Regions from separate parts of the Streptomyces sp. NPDC060064 genome, predicted to be linked through region 3. Evidence: riboswitches for the same ligand, from Rfam matches in the RefSeq annotation. Region 3 holds a riboswitch; each other region holds the start of a gene.
The links. Region 3 has a riboswitch for cobalamin ahead of ACFWDI_RS12990 (cobalamin biosynthesis protein). Riboswitches for the same ligand answer to the same signal wherever they lie in the genome.

Region 1: another riboswitch for cobalamin. It lies ahead of ACFWDI_RS18630 (ribonucleoside-diphosphate reductase subunit alpha); the one in region 3 lies ahead of ACFWDI_RS12990 (cobalamin biosynthesis protein).
Region 2: another riboswitch for cobalamin. It lies ahead of metE (5-methyltetrahydropteroyltriglutamate--homocysteine S-methyltransferase); the one in region 3 lies ahead of ACFWDI_RS12990 (cobalamin biosynthesis protein).

What each region holds. Positions count from the first base shown of each region.
Region 1 is NZ_JBHWWF010000014.1:135,889-142,046, reverse strand. Features, by position in the region: gene ACFWDI_RS18650 (extracellular solute-binding protein) at 1-607, opposite strand, end outside; gene ACFWDI_RS18645 (GntR family transcriptional regulator) at 894-1,658, shown strand; gene ACFWDI_RS18640 (DUF3311 domain-containing protein) at 1,903-2,193, shown strand; gene mctP (monocarboxylate uptake permease MctP) at 2,190-3,815, shown strand; cobalamin riboswitch at 4,041-4,177, shown strand; gene ACFWDI_RS18630 (ribonucleoside-diphosphate reductase subunit alpha) at 4,319-6,158, shown strand, end outside.
Region 2 is NZ_JBHWWF010000042.1:41,755-47,912, forward strand. Features, by position in the region: gene ACFWDI_RS34880 (3-hydroxybutyryl-CoA dehydrogenase) at 1-727, shown strand, start outside; cobalamin riboswitch at 902-1,124, shown strand; gene metE (5-methyltetrahydropteroyltriglutamate--homocysteine S-methyltransferase) at 1,289-3,613, shown strand; gene ACFWDI_RS34890 (DUF6400 family protein) at 3,829-4,143, shown strand; gene ACFWDI_RS34895 (hypothetical protein) at 4,130-4,387, shown strand; gene ACFWDI_RS34900 (NmrA family NAD(P)-binding protein) at 4,550-5,464, opposite strand; gene ACFWDI_RS34905 (TetR/AcrR family transcriptional regulator) at 5,568-6,158, shown strand, end outside.
Region 3 is NZ_JBHWWF010000008.1:176,268-182,425, reverse strand. Features, by position in the region: gene ACFWDI_RS13010 (alpha/beta hydrolase) at 1-360, opposite strand, end outside; gene ACFWDI_RS13005 (class II aldolase/adducin family protein) at 452-1,114, opposite strand; gene ACFWDI_RS13000 (anion permease) at 1,351-2,598, shown strand; gene ACFWDI_RS12995 (hypothetical protein) at 2,611-2,832, shown strand; cobalamin riboswitch at 3,028-3,169, shown strand; gene ACFWDI_RS12990 (cobalamin biosynthesis protein) at 3,275-4,240, shown strand; gene ACFWDI_RS12985 (cobyric acid synthase) at 4,237-5,817, shown strand; gene cobN (cobaltochelatase subunit CobN) at 5,814-6,158, shown strand, end outside.

The sequences.
Region 1 (6,158 bases), on a different contig from region 3:
CGTACCAGTCCGGCGAAGGCTGGTACCAGGCGCTGAACTTGTCGCCCTTCTTCTCCTGGATCTTGTCCAGGGCGGCGGTGAGCTCCGCGTACGTCTTCGGGGCGGCCTTCACGCCGGCCTCGGCGGCGATGTCCTTGCGCCAGGTGCCGACACGGCCACCGGCGTAGTACGGGACACCGTAGGTCTTGCCGTCGTACGTGACGGACTCCTTGAGGCCGTCCAGCCACGCGTCCGACTGCTCGAACTTCTTCGGGTCGACCTCGGCGAACGCGCCCTTGGTCATGTAGCCGAGCATCTCGGTGTTGCCCATCTCGACCACGTCCGGAGCCTTGTCCGTGGCGAGTACGGCGTCGAGCTTGGCGTTCTTGTCCGGCCAGCCGTAGTACTCGTGCTTGATCTTGATGCCCGGGTGCTTCTTGACGATCGCGTCGTCGGCGGCCTTCACGAGATCGGGCCAGTTGTTCTGGGCGTCCACCGTCAGCCAGACGGTCAGCTCCTTGGCGTCGCCGCCGCCGGCCTTGTCCCCGCCCTTGTCCGAATCACCACAGGCCGCAAGGCCGATCATCATGCCCGCGACGCCTACCGCCGCGATGAGCTTGCGCTTCACGCCACCCTCCTCAGGGATGCCTGCAACCCCCCTGCCCACCGCGAAGACATACGACGAGTACTGCTCGTGGGGCTGGGACCTGGTCTTTAATGGTTTAGACCAGTACTCGGGAGCTTGGCCTAGACCTTTAGGGGTGTCAAGGGTGTATAAGAAGGGCTGTCACCTCCGTTATCGGACCGACACCTGAGGGAGGTCGACGACCCGTGACCGGACCGTGCCACCATGTGAGCCGCAACAGACGGAGGAGCCGGTGACGGCAGCAGCACAAGAGTCGGGAAGGCGGGCCATGGCCACGGACGGGGGCGGCACCGAGACCGAGGGCGGGGCACAGACCCGTACCGCACGCGTGCCCAAGTACTACCGGCTGAAGCGCCACTTGCTGGACATGACGGAGACCATGCCGCCCGGCACGCCCGTGCCGCCGGAGCGCACACTCGCCGCGGAGTTCGACACCTCGCGTACGACGGTGCGCCAGGCGCTCCAGGAACTGGTCGTCGAGGGCCGCCTCGAGCGCATCCAGGGCAAGGGCACCTTCGTGGCCAAGCCCAAGGTCTCGCAGGCCCTCCAGCTCACCTCGTACACCGAGGACATGCGGGCCCAGGGCCTCGAGCCCACCTCGCAACTGCTGGACATCGGGTATGTCACGGCCGACGACACGCTGGCCGGACTGCTGGACATCGCGGCCGGCGGACGGGTGCTGCGGATCGAGCGGCTGCGGCTGGCGAGCGGCGAACCGATGGCGATCGAGACGACGCATCTGTCGGCCAAGCGCTTCCCGGCGCTGCGGCGCAGCCTGGTGAAGTACACCTCGCTCTACACGGCGCTGGCGGAGGTGTACGACGTCCATCTGGCCGAGGCCGAGGAGACGATCGAGACCTCGCTGGCCACGCCGCGCGAGGCGGGGCTGCTCGGTACGGACGTGGGCCTGCCGATGCTGATGCTGTCGCGCCACTCGCTCGACGCGCAGGGCGAGCCCGTGGAGTGGGTGCGCTCGGTGTACCGGGGCGACCGGTACAAGTTCGTGGCGAGACTTCAGCGCCCCGCACCCTGAACCGACCCTGAACCGGTCCCTGAACCGCGGTCCGGCCCGCACACCCTGCCCCGCCGAGGTTCATCGGCACAGCGCCGCAACTGCCGTTGCGGCGCTATGTCATGTTTGCGGCCACCGTGCCCGGGCGCGACGCGAAGTCGTTGCCGTACCGATATGCGGACGGGGGTGACTCGGTTCGAAAGCCTCGCCTACATTTCCTGCGCATTACAGGTACAGGTGATCAGCGAGGGGACGGAGTCGCCGTATGTCAGCAGAGCCTGAGGCGCCAGAAGCGCCGGAAGTGCCTGAAGTTCCTGAAGCGAAACCACCGGTCATCACGCCGGTGCGCGTGATCGTCGCCCTCTGCCTCTTCGCGCCGTTTGTGGCAATGCTCTGGGTCAGTTCGTATGCGAAGACCGAACCGGCCTTCATCGGGATCCCGTTCTTCTACTGGTACCAGATGCTCTGGGTGGTCATCTCGACCGCACTCACCATGATCGCTTACCAGCTGTGGCAGCGTGACCAGCGCGCCCGCAAGGGAGGTGCGTCGAAGTGAAGGACGGCGTGAACGGCGTCGCGCTCGGCGTCTTCATCTTCTTCTTCCTGGCCGTCACGGTCATGGGCTTCCTGGCCGCGCGCTGGCGCAAGGCCGAGAGCGACAGCCTCGACGAATGGGGCCTGGGCGGCCGTTCGTTCGGCACCTGGGTCACCTGGTTCCTGCTCGGCGGCGACCTGTACACGGCGTACACCTTCGTCGCCGTCCCGGCGGCGATCTACGCGGCGGGCGCGGCGGGCTTCTTCGCCGTGCCGTACACGATCCTCGTCTACCCGCTGATCTTCACCTTTCTGCCGCGGCTGTGGTCGGTGTCGCACAAGCACGGATACGTCACCACTTCGGACTTCGTGCGCGGGCGCTGGGGCTCGAAGGGCCTCTCGCTGGCGGTCGCCGTCACCGGCATCCTGGCGACGATGCCGTACATCGCGCTCCAACTGGTCGGCATCCAGGCGGTACTCGATGTGATGGGCGTCGGCGGTGGCGAGACGACCAGCTGGTTCGTCAAGGACCTGCCGCTGCTGATCGCCTTCGGTGTGCTGGCGGCGTACACCTACTCGTCCGGCCTGCGGGCGCCGGCGCTGATCGCGTTCGTCAAGGATGCGCTGATCTACATCGTCATCGCGGTGGCGATCATCTACATCCCGATCAAGCTCGGCGGCTTCGACGACATCTTCGCGAAGGCGGGCGACGCGTTCGCGCAGATCAACCCGGCGACGGAGAAGCCACGGGGTGCGCTGGCGCCGGGCGAGGCGGGCCAGTGGGGTTACGCGACGCTGGCGCTGGGCTCGGCGCTCGCGCTCTTCATGTATCCGCACTCGATCACGGCGACGCTGTCCTCGCGCAGCCGTGATGTGATCCGCCGCAACACCACGATCCTGCCGCTGTACTCGCTGATGCTGGGTCTGCTGGCGCTGCTCGGGTTCATGGCGATCGCGGCCGGTATCAAGGTGCAGAACGGTCAGCTGGCGATCCCTCAGCTGTTCGAGACGATGTTCCCGGACTGGTTCGCGGGTGTGGCGTTCGCGGCGATCGGCATCGGCGCGCTGGTGCCGGCGGCGATCATGTCGATCGCGGCGGCGAATCTGTTCACCCGGAACATCTACAAGGACTTCATCAAGCCGGACGCGACGCCCGCGCAGGAGACGAAGGTCTCCAAGCTGGTCTCGCTGCTGGTGAAGGTGGGCGCGCTGGTCTTCGTTCTGACGATGGACAAGACAGTGGCGATCAACTTCCAGCTCCTTGGCGGCATCTGGATCCTCCAGACCTTCCCGGCTCTGGTCGGCGGCCTGTTCACGCGCTGGTTCCACCGCTGGGCGCTGCTGGCGGGCTGGGCGGTCGGCATGATCTACGGCACGTCGGCGGCGTACGGAGTCGCGAGCCCGACACAGAAGCACTTCGGCGGCTCGTCGGCGGAGATCCCCGGCCTCGGCGAGATCGGCTACATCGGCCTCACGGCGTTCATCCTGAACGTGGTGGTGACGGTGGTCCTGACGTTCGCCATGCGGGCGCTGGGGGCCCCGGAGGGCGTCGACGAGACCAGCCCGTCGGACTACACGGCGGACGCGGGCGACGCGGGCGTCCAGGTGGAACTGCCGTCGGCGACGGCAGGGGTGAGTCACTGACGGTCGGGCCGGCGTGAGGGCCGTTGCGTTTCCCGGGAGGGGCGCGACGGCCCTTGGCTGTTGGGCGGGCAGCAAATCAAGCCCCGCACATCAAGCCACAACGGCGATTGAGGCGCGGGGTCCGGGGCGGATATCCAGACCGTCCCCGGGATCACCTTGCTCCCTTACGCGTTGGAGCCGCAGTGCGCCATGACACAACATGTGGGGGGTGCCGCATCAAGCGGCCCCCACATGTATGCTCATGGTCGCTGTCGACGCAGGGGAATCCGGTGTGAATCCGGAACTGTCCCGCAACGGTGTGATGCGGTGCGCTTTGTCGTACCCCGCCAGTCCGAGGACCTGCCGACGGTGCATCCGGCTCGACCGAACCGGGTGCCGAGACGTCCGGGCCTCGCGGTTGGGCCGGTGGACGCCGTGCGGTGTGCTGCCCTTCGACGGGTACGTACGCCCGTACCGGCCTCCCCTCCCCCGCCGGCCCAGAGCCGAGCGAGGGAGAGCACCACGTGACCATCGCGCCAGCCGATCCGGCTTCAGGCATCTCCGAGCAGGTGGCCGACGGCCCCGGGACCGCACTGCTGCGGACCCTCACGGACCTCACCGCCGATCTGCCCGACACCGACCCCGGACGTGTCGCCGCCGCCGCGCTGCGCGGCCGGCACGCCGGGTCGGACGCGGCCGAGCTGCGGAGCCTCGCCACCGACGCGGCCGCGGGGCTGATCTCCGAGGACCCTGCCTACTCGCGGCTCGCCGCCCGCCTGCTGACCCGTCATATCGCGGACGAGGCAGCCGGACAGGGCTCGGTGGCCTTCTCCGCATCCGTCGCGGTCGGGCACCGCGAGGGCCTGATCGCGGACCGTACGGCCGAGTTCGTGACGCTGCACGCCGCGCGGCTGGATGCCCTCGTCGACCAGACCGCCGACGACCGCTTCGGCTACTTCGGTCTGCGCACCCTCTACAGCCGCTATCTGCTCCGGCACCCGATCACCCGTCAGGTCATCGAGACCCCGCAGCACTTCATGCTGCGCGTCGCCTGCGGCCTCGCCGAGGACGCTTCGGTCCGTGCCCTGGACGAGGTCGCCGCGCTGTACGGCCTGATGAGCCGCCTCGACTACCTCCCTTCCTCGCCCACGCTCTTCAACTCCGGCACCCGCCACCCGCAGATGTCCTCCTGCTATCTGCTGGACTCGCCGCTGGACGAGCTCGACTCGATCTACGACCGCTACCACCAGGTGGCCCGTCTTTCGAAGCACGCGGGCGGCATCGGCCTCTCCTACTCCCGTATCCGCTCCCGCGGTTCGCTGATCCGGGGCACCAACGGCCACTCCAACGGCATCGTCCCGTTCCTCAAGACCCTCGACGCCTCGGTCGCCGCGGTGAACCAGGGCGGCAGGCGCAAGGGCGCCGCCGCCGTCTACCTGGAGACCTGGCACTCCGACATCGAGGAGTTCCTGGAGCTGCGCGACAACACCGGCGAGGACGCCCGGCGTACGCACAATCTGAACCTCGCGCACTGGATCCCCGACGAGTTCATGCGCCGCGTCGAGGCGGATGCCGACTGGTCGCTGTTCTCGCCCGCGGATGTGCCGGAGCTGGTCGACCTGTGGGGCGACGAGTTCGACGCGGCGTACCGCAAGGCCGAGGCCGCCGGTCTCGCGCAGAAGTCCATGCCGGCCCGTGACCTCTACGGCCGGATGATGCGGACGCTCGCCCAGACCGGCCAGGGCTGGATGACCTTCAAGGACGCCTCCAACCGCACCGCCAACCAGACGGCGGAGCCGGGCCACACGGTCCACTCCTCGAACCTCTGCACCGAGATCCTCGAGGTGACGGACGACGGTGAGACGGCCGTCTGCAACCTCGGCTCGGTCAACCTGGGTGCGTTCGTCGCCGACGGCGGCATCGACTGGGAGCGGCTCGACGAGACCGTCCGTACCGCCGTCACCTTCCTCGACCGTGTCGTCGACATCAACTTCTACCCGACCGAGCAGGCCGGCCGCTCCAACGCCAAGTGGCGGCCGGTGGGCCTGGGCGCGATGGGCCTCCAGGACGTCTTCTTCAAGCTCCGCCTGCCCTTCGACTCGGCCGAGGCGAAGGCGCTCTCCACGAGGATCGCCGAGCGGATCATGCTCGCGGCGTACGAGGCGTCCTGCGACCTCGCCGAGCGCAACGGCCCGCTGCCCGCCTGGTCCCGGACGCGCGCGGCCCGTGGCGTGCTGCACCCGGACCACTACGACGTCGAGCTGAACTGGCCGGAGCGCTGGGACGCGCTGCGCGCCCGGGTCGCCTCGACCGGCATGCGCAACTCCCTGCTGCTCGCCATCGCGCCGACCGCGACCATCGCCT
Region 2 (6,158 bases), on a different contig from region 3:
GGCGCTGTCCCTCGAACGCGCCGTCCAGCGCGGCAAGCTGGACCGGCTCTCCGCCGAAGACGCTCTGGCACGCCTTGTGTTCACCGGCAGCCTCGACGATCTGGCCGACCGGCAGCTCGTCGTCGAGGCCGTCGTCGAGAACGCCGACGCGAAGACCGAGGTCTTCGCGGCCCTGGACAAGGTCGTCGAGGATCCGGAGGCGATTCTGGCCACCAACACCTCGTCCATCCCGGTCATGCGCCTGGGCATGGCCACACACCGCGCCGACCGCGTCCTGGGACTGCACTTCTTCAACCCGGTGCCTGTCCTGCCGCTCGTGGAGGTCGTGGCATCTCTGCACACCGCACCCGAGGCGGTGACGGCAGTCGAGGAGTTCGCGACCGGCACGCTGGGCAAGACGGTGGTCCGCTCCCAGGACCGGGCCGGCTTCGTCGTCAACGCCCTGCTCATCCCGTATCTCCTCTCGGCGGTCCGCATGGCCGAGTCCGGCTTCGCCACCGCCGCCGACGTCGACGCGGGGATGGAGCTCGGCTGCGCCCATCCCATGGGGCCGCTCAAGCTGGCGGACCTGATCGGCCTGGACACTGTCGCGGCCATCGCGGAGTCGCTGTACGACGAGTTCAAGGAACCTCTCTACGCCCCGCCACCGCTGCTCCAGCGGATGGTCGAGGCGGGGCTGCTCGGCCGCAAGTCGGGCCGGGGGTTCCACACCTACGACCGGGGCTGAGGGGCCCGGGTTCGCCGCCGGGGCTGAGGGGCCCCGCGGCTGCTGCGGAGCGGGGCGCGGAGCGGTTTGACTGAGCTGCCCCGCGCCCTGCTGTGTTGCTCGTGCCTGAGCCACATGGCTCAGATCACCGTCCGGAATGTGAACAACTGTATTCGTACTCAAGGGCCGCCCTCTAGGCTGGCCGACGCAGCTGGTTCGTCCTGTCAGCCAGGCAGGAGCGTCGTAAGAGGGAACCCGGTGAAAATCCGGGACTGCCCCGCAGCGGTGAGCGGGAACGACCGCCGTCATACGCACTGGACCCGGCCGGGTCTGGGAAGCGACGGCCAGTAGGAGTCCGCCGGGAGACCGGCAGACGTGCCCGCGAGTCCGAAGACCTGCCCGTTGCCCGTACGCGACTCGATCGCGTGCGGAGATCCCGGTGACCTCGAGGGCGGGTCGGCGTACCTACCAGACGGACGGCCGCGCGCACGGCGCGAGACCGTGCCGTCCGGTTCGTCACCCCTTCGCGTTCTCTGCCCGTCGCCGGGTTCCACAGGAGACATACTCGCGAAGGAGAGTTCCGTGACCAGCTTGTCCACAGCCGCGGCAGCACGGGCCACCGTGTACGGCTACCCCCGTCAGGGCCAGAACCGTGAACTGAAGAAGGCCATCGAGGGCTACTGGAAGGGCCGCGTCACCGCCGCAGCCCTCCGGGAGACCGCCGCCGAGCTGCGCCGTGCCAACTGGCAGCAGCTCACCGAAGCCGGCATCCACGAGGTCCCGACCGGCGACTTCTCGTACTACGACCACGTCCTGGACACCAGCGTCATGGTCGGCGCGATCCCTGCCCGCCACCGTGCCGCCGTCGAGGCAGGCTCCCTGGACGGCTACTTCGCGATGGCACGCGGCACCCAGGACGTCGCGCCGCTGGAGATGACCAAGTGGTTCGACACCAACTACCACTACCTGGTCCCCGAACTCGGCCCCGACACCGTCTTCACCGCCGACTCCACCAAGCAGGTCGCCGAGCTCAAGGAAGCCATTGCGCTCGGTCACACCGCCCGGCCGGTGCTCGTCGGACCGGTCACCTATCTGCTGCTGGCCAAGCCCGCCCCCGGCGTTGCCGCCGACTTCGAGCCGATCACTCTGCTGGACCGACTGCTGCCGGTGTACGCCGAGGTGCTGTCCGACCTGCGGGCCGCCGGCGCCGAGTGGGTGCAGCTGGACGAACCCGCCCTTGTGCAGGACCGCACCCGCGCGGACCTGAACGCCGCGGCCCGTGCCTACCGCGACCTCGGTGGTCTCGACGACCGGCCCAAGCTGCTCGTCGCCTCCTACTTCGACCGGCTCGGTGAGGCCCTGCCCATCCTCGCCAAGGCCCCCGTCGACGGTCTCGCGCTGGACTTCACCGAAGCCGCCGCGGCCAATCTCGACGACCTGGCCGCGGTCGGCGGGCTGCCCGGCAAGCGCCTGGTCGCCGGAGTCGTCAACGGCCGCAACATCTGGATCAACGACTTCGAGAAGTCCCTGTCCACGCTGGGCACCCTGCTCGGCCTGGCCGGCCAGGTCGACGTCGCCGCCTCCTGCTCGCTGCTGCATGTCCCGCTCGACAGCTCCGCCGAGCGGGACATCGACCCGCAGATCGCCCGCTGGCTCGCCTTCGCCCGGCAGAAGACCGCCGAGATCGTCGCCCTCGCCCGCGGTCTCGCCCAGGGCACCGACACCATCGCAGCCGAACTCGCCGCCAACCGCGCCGATCTCAACTCCAGGGCGGGCTCGGCGATCACACGTGACCCGGCGGTGCGTGCCCGGGCAGCCGCGGTCACTGACACGGACGGCCGCCGCTCCCAGCCGTACCCCGAGCGGGCCGCCGCCCAGCGTGCCCACCTCGGCCTGCCGCTGCTGCCCACGACGACCATCGGCTCCTTCCCCCAGACGACCGAACTGCGCACCGCCCGGTCCGATCTGCGTGCGGGAAGGATCGACACCGCCGGCTACGAGGGGCGCATCGAGGCGGAGATCCGCGAGGTCATCTCCTTCCAGGAGAAGACCGGTATCGACGTCCTGGTGCACGGCGAGCCCGAACGCAACGACATGGTGCAGTATTTCGCCGAGCAGCTGACGGGGTATCTCGCCACTGAGCACGGCTGGGTCCAGTCGTACGGCACCCGCTACGTCCGCCCGCCGATCCTGGCCGGCGACATCTCACGCCCCGAACCGATGACGATCCGCTGGACGTCGTACGCCCAATCGCTCACCGACCGCCCCGTCAAGGGCATGCTCACCGGCCCCGTCACCATGCTCGCCTGGTCCTTCGTCCGCGACGATCAGCCGCTCGGCGACACCGCACGCCAGGTCGCCCTCGCCCTGCGCGACGAGGTCAACGACCTGGAGGCAGCGGGCAGTTCGGTGATCCAGGTCGACGAGCCCGCGCTGCGCGAAACCCTCCCGCTTCGGGCCGCCGACCACGGGGTGTACCTGGCCTGGGCGACGGAGGCGTTCCGCCTCGCCACAAGTGGCGTGCGCCCGGACACCCAGATCCACACCCATATGTGCTACGCCGAGTTCGGCGACATCGTCCAGGCCATCGACGACCTCGACGCCGACGTCATCAGCCTGGAGGCAGCCCGCTCCCACATGCAGGTCGCACGCGAACTCGCCGGTCACGGCTACCCGCGCGAGGCCGGCCCCGGCGTCTACGACATCCACTCCCCGCGCGTGCCCAGCGCTGACGAAGCAGCAGCCCTGCTCCGCAAAGGACTCAAAGCGATTCCGGCCGAACGTCTGTGGGTCAACCCGGACTGCGGCCTGAAGACCCGCGGCTGGGCGGAGACCAAGGCGTCCCTCGAGCACCTGGTTGCGGCGGCTCACGAGGTCAGGGCTGAGCTTCGGACTGAGGCTTCCTGACTCAAGGCGGGTGCCGGAGCGGGGGACCGATGGACCCCGCTCCGGCACCCGGACAGGGGGGTGACCGCCCAGGCGCCCCGTGCACGCCACACGACGAGCGATTGGGTGACACTCGTCCTGGGTCCACCTTCGGGTGCCGCCGCGGTCGCCGACCTGTTGTGACTTCTCCCACCTGCTCTTGCCGGAGCGAGGATGGCTTACCTACGTTCGGTCGCATGTCCTCCCATGGCCCCACCCTTCCTGGCGAACCGGACGAACCCGCCTCAGCGAGCAGGCCCGCGGCGGAGCGACCTGGCACCCCCGCACCGGTCGACTTCGCCGTCGACCTGGGCTCACACGAAATGCTCCGGCGGACTCACGTCCTGGCCGCTCTCGGCCCCGACTGGGACCCCGTCGCTGCACTGCGCGGTGAGGAAGAGGCGTACGAGCTGCTGTACTCCGGCCTCAGCGCGGAGCAGCAGCGCCTGTACGACGAGCTGGTCTCGGCCGGTGTGCTCCCGCGGAGAGGGGGCGGCCATGCTGCCGCTTGACCCGCAGGCCGACATCGGGCGCCGCGCCTGGGTGGCCTGTCCGAACTGCGACGACCGCCGCGGGTGCGCCACATGCGAGCAGGGGCGTACATGCTCCGAGCACTGGCGCTACCTGCTCTCCAACACCGGCAGCCTGCTCCACCTGCAGTGCCCGTCGTGCACCCACCTCTGGACACACGAGACCCATTTCGGCGCCACCCGCTCGCCCTGGGAGCGCATCACCCGCGGCCTGTGGCGACAGTGATCATTTAGTCATCGTGCACCATCTCGCCCCGAACGCCCGGCCCAGCGGCGCCAACGGGGCTTTGTCGTCCTTTCATGGCGCCGGCTGGTCGAGCGGACCATGGGCTGGATCATGCACGCCCGCCGGAACGTGCGACCCGTCGCACTGACTCTGCCGCAGCTGTCAGGAGAGCTGTTCGAGCAGTTCCTGCCGGTGTGCGGTGGCCCACGAGCCGAGATGGACGGGCTCTCGGCCGAGCAGGTCCTGGACCGTGCTGGTGGTGACGGCGGAGTAGTCCATGCGGCCCTCGTAGGTCTGTCGCGCCCAGATCAGCGTGCTCGCCGCGTACGCGGCGTCCATGTTGGCGGGCGCGGTGTTCAGCCCCGCATCGATCATGCGCTGCAGATCGTCCGGGGTCAGGACCAGCGCGGGGATCTCTCGTCCGAGGGCGGCGGAGAGGGCCTCGGCCACCTCGGCACCGTTGAGGAGATCGGCGGACAGGTAGTAATCCTTGCCCGCGTGCGTCTCGGGGCCTTCGGCCAGGACCTTGGCCACGACCGCTGCGATGTCGTCGCCGGCGATCCAGCCGACCTGTTTGTCGCCCATGGGCCACACCATCTGGCCGTCCCGCAGCCGGTTGATGCCCAGCAGGTTCTCCATGAACACGTGCGGATGCACATTCGCCCAGGCCAGCTTGGAGCCTGCGATGTAGCGCTCCACCAGTTCGTGCCACGCGAAGTGCGGGTCGGTGGAGCGTTTGTCGCTGAACACGCCCAGGTGCACCACGAAGCTGACGCCGGCGTCCTCGGCGGCATCCGCCAGGGTCTTGGTCTGGTGGTTCATCGCCGAGGTGTAGCCGGTCATCAGGAATACCCGCTCGATGCCCTCCAGCGCGCCGGGGAAGGTGTCGGGGTCATCGAGATCGATACGGACCGCATCCTTTCCCTCCTTGATCCACTGCTCGACGGTCGCCTTGCTGCGTGAAGCACGCACCGGGACCACTTGGCCGGGTGTCGCCTCCAGCGCCTTCACGACCGCCGCCCCGATGCGGCCGGTGGCCCCGAGGACCAGCACCCGCGGGGTGTCTGCGTTCGGCATCTGTCTCTCCTTGCCCTCATACGAAAGTAATCACTTCTGTATGACGCGATAGTGATTGCTGTCGTATGCTCTGTCAAGGCGACGCGAGACCGGAGGAAGAATTGTGCGCACCTGGGCCGAGAACGACCCCAAAGCGCGCCTGATGGCGCGCAAGCGCGAGGCGATCATCAATGCCGCCCTCGCGGCCTTCCTCGAAGAGGGGTACGGCGGAAGCTCGGTCAACCGCATCGCCGCGAGCGCAGGCGTGTCCATCACCACCCTGTACCGGCATTTCGAGAGCAAGGACGATCTCTTCGTTGCCGTCATCCAGGAGGCCTGCGACACCTCCGCGCGGGCCGCGGACCCGGACTGGCTGAAGCTGCCGCCCGTGGAAGGCCTGACGGAAGCGGGCTGTGAGCTTCTCCAACACATCCTGTCCGAGCAGCAGTTGGCGCTGTTCACGGTGGTGGCCCGGGACGCGCAGCGCTTTCCCGAGCTCGGCCGCCGCTACCAACAGGAGATCATCGGCGACCGTATAGCCCTGTTCACGCGACACCTGTCCCACTGGCCGACCGAGCTGCGCGCCAGGATCAGCGACCCCACACGGGCCGCGCACATCTTCTCCGCCCTCCTCCAGGCAGAGATCGTGGACACCGCCCTGCTCGGCGGACCGGTCCCCGACACGGCCGCCATCCGAATCCGCTCCCACCAGGCC
Region 3 (6,158 bases):
CACCTGCGGGGTGAGCCGCACCCGGGTGCCCGGTTCCAGGCTGCCGTGGGTGACGCGTTCCAGTCGGCGTACGACGGTGTCGGCGGCGTGCGGGACATCGTCGAGGACGGGGCCGACGACCGCGTGGACGTCCGGGCCCTCGATTCCGTACGTACCGGGGCGCAGCGAGGCGAGGCTGCGGGTCAGCGTCAGCCGGCCCGGGGCCGTGGCGTGCACGGTGAGCCGGGGGTCACCGGGCAGGGGCCGGCCGGGCGGCGCCTTGAGCGCGAGGTCGCTGGCGTAGCGGCCGGCCGCTATCGCGGCCGCGCCGACACCGATCAGAGTGGTGACGGCTACCGCCGTCGCTGTTGCCGGGCGCACCGTTCCAGTGTCGGCACCCCCGCGCCGTGCGGCCAGTGGACGGGGGCCGCCGGTGTCTGCGGAGGCCTCCGGCGCCGAGGCGGTCGGCACGTCAGCGGGGCCGGCCGTAGCTCTGAAGCTTGTCCGCCACCTCGTGCAGCTGGGACCGGGAGAGCAGGGTGGGCGAGTAGCCGGGCAGCGCTGCGGCGGTCAGCCAGAGCCGGCACATCCACTCCAGCTGGGCGGTGCGGTCGTAGGCCTGGTCGAGGGAGTCGCCGTAGGTGACCGTGCCGTGGTTCTGGAGGAGGCAGCCGGTGCGGTCCCGCAGGGCGCACAGCATGTTCTCGGCCAGCTCCTCCGTTCCGTACAGGGCGTACGCGGCGACGCGCACGGGGCCGCCGAGGGCGGCCGCCATGTAGTGGATGAGCGGCAGCTCGGGGACGAGGGTGGAGACGGCGGTGGCGTGCACGGCGTGGGTGTGCACGACGGCGACGGCGGTGGTGTTCCGGTAGACCTCGAGGTGCAGCGGCAGCTCGCTGGTGGGGGCGAGATCGCCGAGGACCTGGTTCCCGTCGAGATCGACGGCGACGGCGTCCTCGGGAGTGAGCCGGTCGTAAGGCACTCCGCTCGGGGTGACCAGGACGAGTCCGCCGACCCGTACCGAGACATTGCCCGAGGTGCCTACCACCAGGCCTTCCGCCGCTGTTCTGCGGGCCGTGGCCACGAGGTCTTCCCACGCCCGCTCGATCGCGTCCTGCCGCACCTGATCGGTCATGCGGCGATCCTGTCAGGCGGGGCCGGGAGGCCACAGAGGTCACGGTGACGGAGATCACTCAAATCACCAGAAAAGGCGCCTTCCGCGCCGCCGCTCCCGCCATCGCCGCGGTGATCGGCGAGCGGAGTGACGGATCCTCACTTGCGGACACCGCAAAGCCCGTCTCAGTTCATCTTCCGTTCACCCAGATTAACTACGTTCGCCGAGCCACTGACGTCAAACGATTGCCTGGGTAAATGGAACACATCACCTTGCTGCTCGCGATTGTGATCGCGACAGCTCTCGTGTTCGATTTCACGAACGGTTTCCACGACACCGCCAACGCGATGGCGACGACCATCTCGACCGGCGCTCTGAAGCCCAAGACGGCGGTGGCCATGGCCGCCGCGCTCAACCTCGTCGGCGCGTTCCTGTCGGTGGAGGTCGCCAAGACGATCTCCAGCGGCATCGTCACCGAGTCAGGCATCACACCCGAAGTCATCTTTGCTGCGCTCGTCGGCGCCATCCTCTGGAACCTGATGACCTGGCTGATCGGCCTGCCGTCCAGTTCCTCGCACGCCCTCATGGGCGGTCTGATCGGCGCCACCATCGCCTCGGTCGGCGTCAGCGGCGTCAATGGCGGCACGGTCGTCACCAAGGTGCTGATCCCCGCGATCGCGGCCCCGCTGGTCGCCGGCCTCGCGGCGTTCCTCGCCGCCCGGCTGACGTACAAGATCGGCAAGAACGCCGACGAGAAGGCCACCGCAAAGGGCTACCGCGCCGGCCAGATCGCCTCGGCGGGCCTGGTCTCCCTGGCCCACGGCACCAATGACGCCCAGAAGACCATGGGCGTCATCACGCTGGCGCTCGTCGCCGGCGGCGTCCTCTCCCCCGGCTCCAACCCCCCGATGTGGGTCATCCTCTCCGCCGGTCTCGCGATCGCGATGGGCACCTACCTCGGCGGCTGGCGCATCATCCGCACCCTGGGCACGGGCCTCACCGACCTCCAGCCGCAGCAGGGCTTCGCCGCCCAGACCAGCGCGGCCAGCGTCATTCTCGCCTCCTCCAACCTCGGCTTCTCCCTGTCGACCACGCACTCCTGCTCCGGCGCCGTGATGGGCGCGGGCCTGGGCCGCAAGGGCGGCGTGGTCCGCTGGTCCACCGCCACCCGGATGTTCGTCGCCTGGGGTCTGACCCTGCCGGCCGCGGGTCTGGTCGCCGCGGGCTCGGAGTTCGTGTCCAGGCAGGGCGACTGGGGTGTCGCGGTCGTCGCGGCCTTCCTGATCGGCGCCTGCGCCGCGATCTGGTTCATCTCCCGCCGCCAGGTGGTCGACCACACCAACGTCAACGCGGTGGACGCCGACGCCGAGCCCGCGGGTGTCGTGACCACCGCCATCGCGGCCGTCACCCCGCCGCCGGCCGGCACGCCCGCGCAGGACTTCAAGACCACCATCCCGGCTCCGGCCCCCACCGACTCCGAGCCGACGCAGCCGGCCACGGTGTAAGGACAGATCAGCATGAACATCGACTGGGCAGCTCTCGGCTCCGTCTTCGGCGTGAGCCTCGTCGCCACCGTCGCCCTCGTGGGTCTGTTCACCCTGGGCATCGTCGGCCTGACCAAGCAGGAGTCGGCGGCCGCGCAGGGCGGTTCCGCGGCCCTGGCACGCACCGGCGCGTACGCCTGCTTCGCGCTCTGCGCGGCGGCCGTGGCGTACGGGATCTATCTGATCGTCATCTGACGGCACGGTTCACCGGCTTCACGAGTTGCATCAACCGCTTCACAGGCCGGGCCGGGCACCCCTTCGGGTGACCCGGCCCGGCTCTCGCGTCGCGGGCGACGTGACGGTACGGCCCGTTTTCGACACCTGGCGGAAAACCGCCCCACATGTGTGCCCCAACACACTCTTGCATCGCAGGTCAAAGGCAAGTTGACGGTCGTTCTCGCAGCGTGGTGGACTGCCGAAGCCATCTACGGCGGCAGAAGAGGAAGCCGGTGCAAATCCGGCGCGGTCCCGCCACTGTCACCGGGGAGCAGTCCCCGGAAGCCAGGAACTCTCACCGCCGGTCACGTCGAACCAGGGCGCGGACACCCTGAGTGAGGACATATCGCCATGCCCGGCTGCGGTTCAGTTCCTGCTGTGAGTACGAGGGTCGTTCGAGGCGAAGCGTCGGCCTGAACCCATGCGTGCCGACCGTGAATTCGTGTACGGCGCCACCGCCGGCCTGGCCGGCGACCTGCTGCTCGGCGATCCCCGCCGCGGGCATCCGGTCGCCGCGTTCGGGCGGGCCGCGGGCGCTGTCGAGCATGTCCTGTGGCGTGACCACCGTGGCTGGGGCGCACTGCACACCGCCGTGTGCGCCGGAGGCGCCGCGGGTGCCGCCGCGGTTCTCGCGCGCGGTGTACGGGGCCGCGGCCGCGCATCCGTCGCACTGATCGCCGCGGCCACCTGGGCCGTCGTCGGAGGTACGTCGCTGGGCCGCGAGGCGCGGGCCATCGGCGGCGCGCTCGCCGCCGGTGACGTGGACGTGGCGCGGGAGCGCCTGCCGCATCTGTGCGGGCGCGATCCGCAGGCGCTGGACGAGCAGCAGATCGCACGCGCCGTCGTCGAGTCCGTCGCCGAGAACACCTCCGACGCCGTGGTGGGCGCGCTGGTCTGGGGCGCCGTCGCGGGCGTGCCGGGTCTGGTGGGGTTCCGTGCCGTCAACACGCTGGACGCGATGGTCGGGCACAAGTCGGCCAAATACCGGAGGTTCGGCTGGGCCTCGGCGCGGCTCGACGATGTGGCCGGCTGGCCGGGGGCCCGGCTCACCGCGGGACTCGCGGTTCTCGCGGGCGGGGATGCGCGCGGAGCCGTACGGGCCTGGCGGGCCGATGCGAAGAAGCACCCGAGCCCGAACGCGGGCCCGGTGGAGGCTGCGTTCGCGGGGGCGCTCGGCGTACGGCTGGGCGGGACCCTCTCGTACGGCGGCCGGGTGGAGCACCGTCCCGTACTCAACTCCACCGGGCGCCCGGTGGAGTTCGGCGACATCGAACGCGCCGTACGGCTCTCGCGGCGCGTCGGCTGGCTGACACTGGCGACCTGCGCGGCGGGCCGCCTGGCGGGTCACGCACTGCGCGCGCGGCGCGCGGGAAAGGGGCGGGGATGAGCAGGCGCAGAGGCGGCGGGCTGCTGGTGGCGGGGACCACGTCCGACGCGGGCAAGAGCGTCGTCACGGCCGGGATCTGCCGATGGCTGGTGCGGCGGGGGGTGAAGGTCGCGCCCTTCAAGGGGCAGAACATGTCCCTCAATTCGTTCGTGACGCGCGAGGGCGCGGAGATCGGCCGGGCGCAGGCCATGCAGGCGCAGGCCGCGCGCGTGGAGCCGAGCGCGCTGATGAATCCCGTGCTGCTCAAGCCGGGCAGCGACCGGTCGAGCCAGGTGGTCCTGATGGGCAAACCGGTGGGCGAACTGAGCGCCCGCGGGTTCTTCGGGGGGTCTGAGGGGGCGTCCCCCGGGAAAATGCTGCGCGGTGGGCGGCAGGAGGCGCTGCTCGGGACCGTCGTGGAGTGCCTGGAGGAGCTGCGGGGCACGTATGAAGCCGTGATCTGCGAGGGGGCGGGCAGTCCGGCCGAGATCAATCTGCGGCGTACGGACATCGTGAACATGGGCATCGCGCGAGCGGCACAGCTCCCGGTGCTGGTGGTCGGAGACATCGACCGCGGTGGGGTCTTCGCCTCGTTCTTCGGGACCACCGCGCTGCTCAGCGCCGAGGATCAGGCGCTGGTCGCCGGATACATCGTCAACAAGTTCCGCGGCGATGTGTCGCTGCTGGAGCCCGGTATCGAGATGCTGCGCGGGCTGACCGGGCGGCACACATACGGGATTCTGCCGTACGCCCACGGGCTCGGCATCGACGAGGAGGACGGGCTGCGGGTCTCGCTGCGCGGCGCGGTACGGGAGTCGGTGGTCGCGCCGCCCGTGGGCGAGGACATACTGCGGGTCGCGGTCTGTGCCGTGCCGCTGATGTCCAACTTCACGGACGTGGACGCGCTGGCCGCCGAGCCGGGTGTCGTCGTGCGGTTCGTGGACCGGGCCGAGGAACTTGTCGACGCCGACCTGGTGGTCGTGCCGGGAACCCGGGGCACGGTCAGGGCCCTGGAGTGGCTCAAGGAGCGCGGGCTGGCCGACGCGCTGGCGCGCCGGGCTGCCGAGGGGCGGCCCGTGCTCGGTGTCTGCGGCGGTTTCCAGCTCCTCGGCGAGCACATCGAGGACGAGGTCGAGTCGCGGGCGGGCCGTGTCCAGGGGCTTGGACTGCTGCCCGTGCGGGTGCGGTTCGCGCGCGAGAAGACCCTCGCCCGGCCGGTCGGCGAGGCCCTGGGTGAACGCGTGGAGGGCTACGAGATCCACCACGGCGTCGCCGAAGTACTCGGCGGCGACACGTTCATCTCCGATGGCGACGGACACAGCCTGGACGGCTGCCGGGTCGGCGCCGTCCGGGGTACGCACTGGCACGGATCGCTGGAGAGCGACGGCTTCCGCCGGGCGTTCCTGCGCGACGTCGCCGAGGCCGCGGGCCGGCGGTTCGTGCCCGCGCCCGACACCAGCTTCGGCGCGCTGCGCGAAGAGCAGCTGGACCGCCTCGGCGATCTCATCGAAGAACACGCGGATACGGATGCGCTGCTGCGGCTCATCGAGTCGGGCGCACCCTCAGGACTTCCCTTCATCGCACCTGGAGCGCCATGAGCACCGAGAGCACCGTGCTGTTGCTGTCCACCGCCGATACGGATCTGCTGGCGGCCCGGGCCTCCGGCGCGCCCTACCGCATCGGCAATCCGACCCGTATCGATGTGGCGGAGGAGCTGCCCGCGCTCATCGCGGGCGCGTCCGTCGCGGTCGTACGGCTGCTCGGCGGGAAGCGGGCCTGGGAGGACGGGCTCGCGGTCCTCAAGGCGTCCGGGATTCCGACCGTGCTGCTGGGCGGCGAGGCGGTGCCCGACGCGGAGTTGATGGCCGAGTCGTCCGTGCACGCGGGTGCTGTCGCGGAGGCCCTGCAGTATCTCGTCGAGGGCGGGCCCGGGAACCTC